2 regions of the Nocardia sp. NPDC060259 genome follow, and region 1 is predicted to be linked to the other one. Evidence: riboswitches for the same ligand, from Rfam matches in the RefSeq annotation. Region 1 holds a riboswitch; the other holds the start of a gene.
What was found. Region 1 has a riboswitch for thiamine pyrophosphate ahead of ACFWF2_RS00515 (TenA family protein). Riboswitches for the same ligand answer to the same signal wherever they lie in the genome.

Region 1 (4,210 bases):
AGCAGTGCCGTGACCAGCACCGCCGCCAATACCAGGTCGGTGCGGAACGAATTCTTCTGCAGGCTCATATAGATGCCGAGTCCGGCGCTCGCGCCGACATATTCGGCGAACACCGCACCGACGACCGCGTAGGTGATCGCGATCCGTAGCGCCGTGAAGAACCGCGGCAGCGCGGACGGCAGGCGCACGTAGCGGAACTCCTGCAGCCGCGAGGCGCCCATGCTCCGCAGCAGCGCGCCCGCGTCACGGTCGGCCGCGGCGAATCCCTCGATCAGGCCGATAGCCATGGGGAAGAAGGTGACCAGCGCGACCACCAGGATCTTCGGCAGCAGACCGAACCCGAACCAGATGATCATCAACGGTGCGATCGCGACGATCGGCACGGTCTGCGACGCGACGAACAGCGGCACCAGCGCACGCCGCAGCCAGGGCGAGAAGTCCACGATCACCGCCAGCACCCACGCCAGCGTCAGCGACACCGCGAACCCGACCACCGTCACCTGCAAGGTGGCGGCCGCGTGCGAACCGATCTCGTCGCGGTGTGCCCACCCCTGCTGGACGACCCGCAGTGGCGACGGCAGCACCTGCGGACGGACGCCACTGCTCGTGACGTAGACCTGCCAGATCGCGACGAGGACCACCACCGTGACCAACGACGGCACCGCCCACCGGATCCCGGCCCAGCGAGCCGCCCCGCCGTCACCGTCGGCGGGGACCGGCGGTGACGCGGCTACGGACCGCTCACGGGGTGGCGAGGTACTCATTGGTGAAATAAGTCGACCAGTCGGGTTCGGTGGTCAGCGGCTTCCCGTCGGGGCCGGTCAGCAGGCCACCCCGGTACAGGAAGCCGGAATTCGCCGACCACTGCTCCACCGTCTGGAGGCCCACCTTGCCCGCGGCGTTCTTCATGAACTGCTCGGCCAGCATGCGCTGGCTCTCGAAGACCAGTTTTTCGTCGGTGAACGCGCCCGGATTGGCGTCGATGAGATCCTGGGCCGCCGCGTCCGGATTGTCCGCGGCGAACTGGTAGCCGCGTTGCAGCGCCTGCACGAATTTCGCGGCGCGGTCCGGGTTCTGGGCCAGCCAGCCCTCGTTGCCGTCGACCACGATCGCGTAGGCGTCCGGGAAACCGAAGTCCGTGTACCGGAAGTAGCGCATCGGGGTGCCGTGGTGTTCGGCCTCGATCCCTTCCCACGCCAGATACGAGACGGTGAAGTCGGCCTTGCCGGAGTAGACCGCTTCGTAGGCCGACGAACCCAGCATCACCGAGGTGAAATCGCCGGTGCCACCGTCGTTGCGGATGACCTGCTGGAGGGCTTCCTTCTCGCCCGGGTCGCCGAAACCGGCGTAGGTCTTGCCGTCGAGGTTCTTCGGGCTCGCGAGGTCGGCGCGATCGGCGCGCACGCCGATCCCCGTCGCCCAGTGCTGCAGCGGGGCGAGCACCGACTTGACCCGCGCACCCGACGCGCGGGCGAAGGTCGACGAGTTGTGGGTGCTGATCCCGAACTCCGCGTTGCCGGCATCGATCACCGTGTCGACGGAGGTGTTGTTGTACGGCAGGACCTGCACGTCCAGACCCGCGTCGGTGAAATAGCCGCGCTGCAACGCGACGTAGAGCCCGACGTGGTTGGTGTTCGGTGTCCAGTCCAGCGCGAACCGGATGGTGTTGTCGGAGCCGCCGCCCGAACCGCAGGCGGTGAGCAGCGACACGGCCGCGACGGTGGTGGCCAGGACCGCGATCGCGCGGCGCAGACGCCCGGTCATGCGGCGGGCCAGGGCTGCGGATGCAGGGCAGTGTCCCAGAACATCAACTCGTAGCGCACGGCGGCGACGAACGCCTTCTCCATCGCCGCGCGCTCCTGCTCGCCCGCCGCCTCGGCGGCGGCATCGACCAGCGTTCGAGCCGTGGCCGCGGACTGCTGGAACTCCGCCGCGCCGTAGGTGGTGACCCACTGGGCGTACGGGTGTGTGGGGTCGGCGGCGATCACCTTCGCGGCGCTCTCGGCCAGGTCGCGTCCCACTTCGGCATAGATCCAGAAGCAGGGCAGCGCGGCTGCCGCGGCGACGGCGTAGGACTCGGTCGCGGCGGCCGCGATCAGGTAGGAGACGTAGGCCAGGCAGGTCTGCGAATGCTCCGGCTCACCCTGCCGCGGGGGCAGCACGCCACCGGTGAGCAGCTGCTCGTGCATGGCCGACTCGACAGCGGCGGCGTTCGCGGACGAGGTCGCCCAGAAGGCCGCGGTCTGCGGGTCCGGCGACTTGGCGGCGAGAATCGCCAGTGCCTTCGAGTACCCGGTGAGATACAGCGAATCCTGCTCGATGTAGGTGCGGAACACCTCGAGCGGCAACGTGCCCTCGCCGAGGTGCCGCAGGAATTCCAGGTCGTCGATCGCACTCCGCAGGACTTTGGTCCGGTCCCAGAGGTGATCGGTGAACAGGTCGGTATTTGTGGTGTGGGCGCGCAACACCGTGACATCCCTTCGTCAGCATTACCTGAACAGGTTCAGCGGGTCTGTTCTCAGCCTCGCGGTCGCGAGGCACCCCGTGTCAGAACTCGACCGACACTAGCAGCGACCGCCGACACGCGGACTACGCCCGGTTCCGTCCAGACCCCCGGTGACGGTGGTAAGTGTTCGGCCGCGGATCGGTGCCAAGTAACTTGGCTGCCAAGGAAGCCGTCTTCCGCACCCGTCGGACCCGCCGAACAAAGAGAGCTGATCAATGTCGACCTCTACCGCGCGTGCACACATCGGTGTCACCGGCCTGGCCGTGATGGGCAGCAACATCGCCCGCAACTTCGCCAAGCACGGCTATACCGTCGCGCTGCACAACCGTTCCGTGGCCAAGACCGACGCGCTGCTCGCCGAGCACGGCGGTGACGGCGATTTCGTCCGCACCGAGACCGTCGAGGAGTTCGTCGCCGCGCTGGAGAAGCCGCGGCGGGTGCTGATCATGGTCAAGGCGGGCGAGGCAACCGACACCGTCATCGAGGAGCTGGCTGCCGTGATGGAGCCGGGCGACATCATCATCGACGGTGGCAACGCCCTCTACACCGACACCATCCGTCGCGAGGCCGCCCTGCGCGAGCGCGGCCTGAACTTCGTCGGGGCGGGCATCTCGGGCGGCGAGGAGGGCGCGCTCAACGGTCCGGCGATCATGCCGGGCGGACCGAAGGAGTCCTACGAGTCGCTGGGCCCGTTGCTGGAGTCCATCGCGGCGCAGGTCGACGGCACGCCGTGCTGCACCCACATCGGCCCCGACGGTTCCGGGCACTTCGTCAAGATGGTGCACAACGGCATCGAATACGCCGATATGCAGCTGATCGGCGAGGCCTACCACCTGTTCCGGGACGCGCTCGGTCTCGACGCCGGGCAGATCGCGGACGTGTTCACACAGTGGAACTCCGGGGACCTGGAGAGCTACCTGGTCGAGATCACCGCCGAGGTGCTCGCGCAGGTCGACGCGAAGACCGGCGAGCCGCTGGTCGACGTCATCGTCGACGCGGCCGAGCAGAAGGGCACCGGCCGCTGGACGGTCAAGTCCGCGCTCGATCTTGGTGTGCCGGTGACCGGCATCGCGGAGGCGGTCTTCGCGAGGGCGCTGTCCGGTTCCCGTGCCCAGCGCAAAGCCGCGGTGGGTCTCGCGTCGGGCACACTCGCCGACAAGCCCACCGATGTCGAGCAGTTCACCGAGGACATCCGGCAGGCGCTGTACGCGTCCAAGGTGGTCGCCTACGCACAGGGCTTCGATCAGATCGCCGCGGGCAGCGCCGAGTACGGCTGGGATCTGCGCCCGGGTGATATGGCGACGATCTGGCGCGGCGGCTGCATCATCCGCGCCCGGTTCCTGAACCGGATCAAGGAAGCCTACGAGCAGGACCCCGCCTTGCCGAGCTTGATCCTCGCGCCGTACTTCCGACAGGCGATCGAGACCGCGATCGACAGCTGGCGGCGCGTGGTGTCCACCGCCACCCTGCTCGGGATCCCGGTCCCGGCGTTCGCGTCCTCGCTGTCCTACTACGACGCGCTGCGCGCCGAACGCCTGCCCGCCGCCCTGACCCAGGGCCAGCGCGACTTCTTCGGCGCGCACACCTACGAGCGCGTCGACGCCGACGGCAAGTTCCACACCCTGTGGAGCGGTGACCGCAGCGAAGTGACCGCGGACTGATCTCCGGATACGAGTCTGGCGGGGGATAGGATCGCAAACCCCT
Region 2 (4,210 bases), on a different contig from region 1:
GGTATCGGGCAAAATTCATTGCGGGATACGGTGACTTTCGACGATCCCTAGCAGAGAGCCCCCCGACGATGTTGACGAGAATCGCCCGCGCCGCCGTGGGCCGACCACGACTGGTGGTCACGGTCGCACTGTTGCTGATGATCCTGTGTGGCGCGATCGGCGCCACCGTGCACTCGCATATGAAATCGGGCGGATTCGTCACCGAGGATCTTGATTCGGTGCAGGCGAGCCAGTACCTGAGCGAGCACTTCCCCGGCTCAGAGCCGAACTACGTCCTGCTCGTGACCGCCGAGGACGGCGCCGATTCGCCCGCGGCCCGCGCCGCCGCCGATACCGCGATCGCCCAGCTGCGGAAAGATCCCGAGATCGTCAGCGGTGTGCAGTCGTACTGGACCTCGCGCCCCGATCTGAAGCAGGCCCTGCGCAGCAAGGACGGCAAGCGAGCGCTCATCCTGGCCACCATCGAGGGCGACGACGCGGAGCTGCCGCTGCGCGCGGCCGAGCTCAGCGAACAAGTGCGGGTCGCGGGCGGGCCGGTGACGATCGAGGCGGGCGGTCTCGCCGCGTCGTTCTCCGATATCAACACCCAGATCAGCAAGGATCTGGTGATCGCCGAGGCCGTCGCCATCCCGGTGACCGGTCTGCTGCTGGCGCTGGTGTTCGGCAGTGTCGTGGCCGCGGCGCTGCCCATCGCGATCGGCCTGTTCGCGATCGCGGCGGCGCTGGGCATCCTGCGGGTGCTGACCGCGGTCACCGATGTGTCGATCTTCGCGCTGAACATGACCACCGCGCTCGGCCTCGCGCTGGCGATCGACTACAGCCTGTTCATCGTCAGCCGGTATCGCGAGGAACTGACCGCGGGCGCCACCCCCACCGATGCGGTGATCCGGTCGATCCGCACCGCGGGCCGGACGGTGGTCTACTCGGCGCTGGTCGTCGCGCTGTCACTGTCGGCGCTGCTGGTGTTCCCGCAGTACTTCTTCAAGTCGTTCGCCTACGCGGGCATCGCGGTCGTCGCGGCCGCCACCGCCGCGGCCGTGATCGTGCTGCCCGCGCTGCTCATCCTGGTCGGACACCGGATCGATGCGATCGATCTGCGCGCACCGCTGCGCAAGCTGTTCCGGCTGGCGCCGCGCGCGGAGAAGCAGCCGCAGCAGACGTTCTGGTACCGCCTGGTCACCGCCGTGATGAAGCGGCCGCTGCCGATCGCGCTGGCGACCACCGCGTTCCTGCTGTTGCTCGGCTCGCCGTTCCTCGGGGTCCAGTTCGGCTACCCCGACGACCGCTCGCTGCCCACCGGCGTGGCCAGTCGCGAGGTCGGTGACGTGCTGCGCACCGAGTTCGACGCCGACATGGCGTCGAGCGCGACCATCGTGCTGCCCGAGTTCCGGGGCACCCCCGCCGACCTGGACGCCTACGCCCGCGAGCTGTCCACGGTGCCCGATGTGCCTGCCGTGCTCAGCAGCTCCGCCGTCTACCGCAACGGTTTGCGGGTGGCCGCCGGCGTGCCGGAGATGTCGGACCCGTCGGCGGGCGCGTACCTGTCGGTCGCGACCACGCTCGACCCGTACTCCGAGGCGGGCCGCACCCAGCTCGACGCTATGCGCGCCGTCCCGGCTCCGTCCGATGCGCTGGTCACCGGCCCGGCCGCCCTCAATCAGGACTCGGTCACCGCGATCACCGGCAAGCTGCCGCTGGCGGGCGCGCTGATCGCGATCACCACGCTGGTGCTGCTGTTCCTGTTCACCGGCAGTGTGGTGCTGCCGGTGAAGGCGCTGGCGCTGAACATCCTGTCGCTGGCCGCGACGTTCGGCGCGATGGTGTGGATCTTCCAGGAGGGGAACCTGTCGGGGCTGCTCGGCTTCACCTCCACCGGCACGCTCAACCTGGCCATGCCCATCCTCATGTTCAGCCTGGCCTTCGGCGCCTCCATGGACTACGAGGTGTTCCTGCTCTCCCGGATTCGCGAGGAATGGCTGGCCGGACCCAAGACCACCGAGGGCAATACCGAGGCCGTCGCCATGGGCGTGGCCCGCACCGGCCGCATCTTCACCGCCGCCGCGCTGCTGATGAGCATCGTGTTCCTCGGCGTGGCGACCTCCGGCGTGTCGATGATGAAGCTGTTCGGCCTCGGCTGCGCGCTGGCCGTGATCAGCGACGCCACCGTCATCCGCGGGCTGCTCGCGCCCGCGCTGATGCGGATGATGGGCACCTGGAACTGGTGGTCGCCCAAGCCACTGGTCAAGCTGCACAACAGGTTCGGGCTGCACGAGGCGGACGAGCCGGAGACCGGCAAGGTCGAGCAGCCCGTGCCGGCACCGGTCTCGGTCTGAGCTGTTCGCGGCCCGCCCCGGACTTCCCGGGCGGGTCGCGAACCACGGCAGGTATGGTCGGCCTCGAAAAATTTCACACGCCAACGGGGGCTCGCACCAGCGGGCTGAGAGGACGGCTAGCCCATTCGCACAGGGCGCTCAGGGCCGTCGACCGTATGAACCTGACCGGGTAATGCCGGCGTAGGGAGGAACATCATGGGCACAGCCACGCCTTCGAACGGGAGCACCGCTCCGGTCGACACCGTCACCACCGGGCCGATCCAGGGCAGCGTCAAGCACTACCAGGAGGTCGACGGCCTGCGCATTCCGGTGCGCCGGATCAACCTCACCAACGGCGACCATTTCGACGTCTTCGACACCTCCGGCCCGTACACCGACGACAACGCGGTGATCGACCTCGAGGCCGGTCTGCCGAAGCTGCGCGACGAGTGGGACAAGCCAGGCGTCGACGGCCCGCCCACCCAGCTCGCCTGGGCGCGCCAGGGCATCATCACCTCGGAAATGCGCTTCATCGCCGCTCGCGAGGGCGTCTCGCCGGAGCTGGTGCGTGACGAGGTCGCCGCCGGTCGCGCGGTGATCCCGGCCAACCACAAGCACCCGGAGCTGGAGCCGACCATCATCGGCAAGAAGTTCCTGGTCAAGATCAACGCGAATATCGGCAACTCGGCGGTGTCGTCGTCGATCGCCGAAGAGGTCGAGAAGATGGTGTGGGCCTCGCGCTGGGGCGCCGACACCATCATGGATCTGTCGACCGGCAAGAACATCCACGAGACCCGCGAGTGGATCCTGCGCAACTCCCCCGTCCCGATCGGCACCGTGCCGATCTACCAGGCGCTGGAGAAGGTGAACGGTGATCCGACCAAGCTCACCTGGGAGATGTACCGCGACACCGTGATCGAGCAGTGCGAGCAGGGTGTGGACTACATGACCGTGCACGCGGGCGTGCTGCTGCGCTACATCCCGCTGACCGCCAAGCGCGTCACCGGCATCGTCTCGCGCGGTGGTTCGATCATGGCCGCGTGGTGTCTGGCCCATCATCAGGAATCGTTCCTGTACACGCACTTCCGTGAGCTCTGCGAGATCCTCGCGAAGTACGACGTCACCTTCTCCCTTGGCGACGGCCTGCGTCCCGGCTCGATCGCCGACGCCAACGACGAGGCCCAGTTCGCCGAACTGCGCACCCTCGGCGAGCTCACCAAGATCGCGAAATCCTATGGCGTGCAGGTGATGATCGAGGGTCCCGGCCACGTGCCGATGCACAAGATCGTCGAGAACGTTCGCCTGGAGGAAGAGCTCTGCGAAGAGGCGCCGTTCTACACCCTGGGCCCGCTCGCCACCGATATCGCACCCGCCTACGACCACATCACCTCGGCCATCGGCGCCGCGATCATCGCCCAGGCGGGCACCGCGATGCTCTGCTACGTCACCCCCAAGGAACACCTCGGCCTGCCCAACCGCGACGACGTCAAGGTCGGCGTGATCACCTACAAGATCGCCGCCCACGCCGCCGACCTCGCCAAGGGCCACCCGCACGCCCAGGACCGCGACAACGAATTGTCCAAGGCGCGTTTCGAATTCCGCTGGCACGACCAGTTCGCGCTTTCGCTCGACCCGGACACCGCCCGCGAATACCACGACGAGACCCTGCCCGCCGAACCCGCCAAGACCGCCCACTTCTGCTCCATGTGCGGTCCCAAGTTCTGCTCCATGCGCATCTCCGCCGACGTGCGCGAATACGCCGAGAAGCAGGGGCTCACCGACGTCGCCGCCATCGAAGCGGGCATGGCCGAGAAGTCGGCCGAGTTCGCCGACCACGGCAGCCAGGTGTACCTGCCGGTCGTCTGACCCGACAGATCCCCGGGACCGGCACGGCTCTG

Region 2: linked by a shared signal. The riboswitch ahead of thiC (phosphomethylpyrimidine synthase ThiC) and the one ahead of ACFWF2_RS00515 (TenA family protein) in region 1 are both predicted to bind thiamine pyrophosphate.

What each region holds. Positions count from the first base shown of each region.
Region 1 is NZ_JBHXAY010000001.1:92,233-96,442, reverse strand. Features, by position in the region: gene ACFWF2_RS00525 (ABC transporter permease) at 1-764, opposite strand, end outside; gene ACFWF2_RS00520 (ABC transporter substrate-binding protein) at 742-1,764, opposite strand; gene ACFWF2_RS00515 (TenA family protein) at 1,761-2,468, opposite strand; TPP riboswitch at 2,459-2,555, opposite strand; gene gndA (NADP-dependent phosphogluconate dehydrogenase) at 2,722-4,167, shown strand.
Region 2 is NZ_JBHXAY010000005.1:31,066-35,275, reverse strand. Features, by position in the region: gene ACFWF2_RS03765 (MMPL family transporter) at 69-2,333, shown strand; TPP riboswitch at 2,407-2,537, shown strand; gene thiC (phosphomethylpyrimidine synthase ThiC) at 2,529-4,178, shown strand.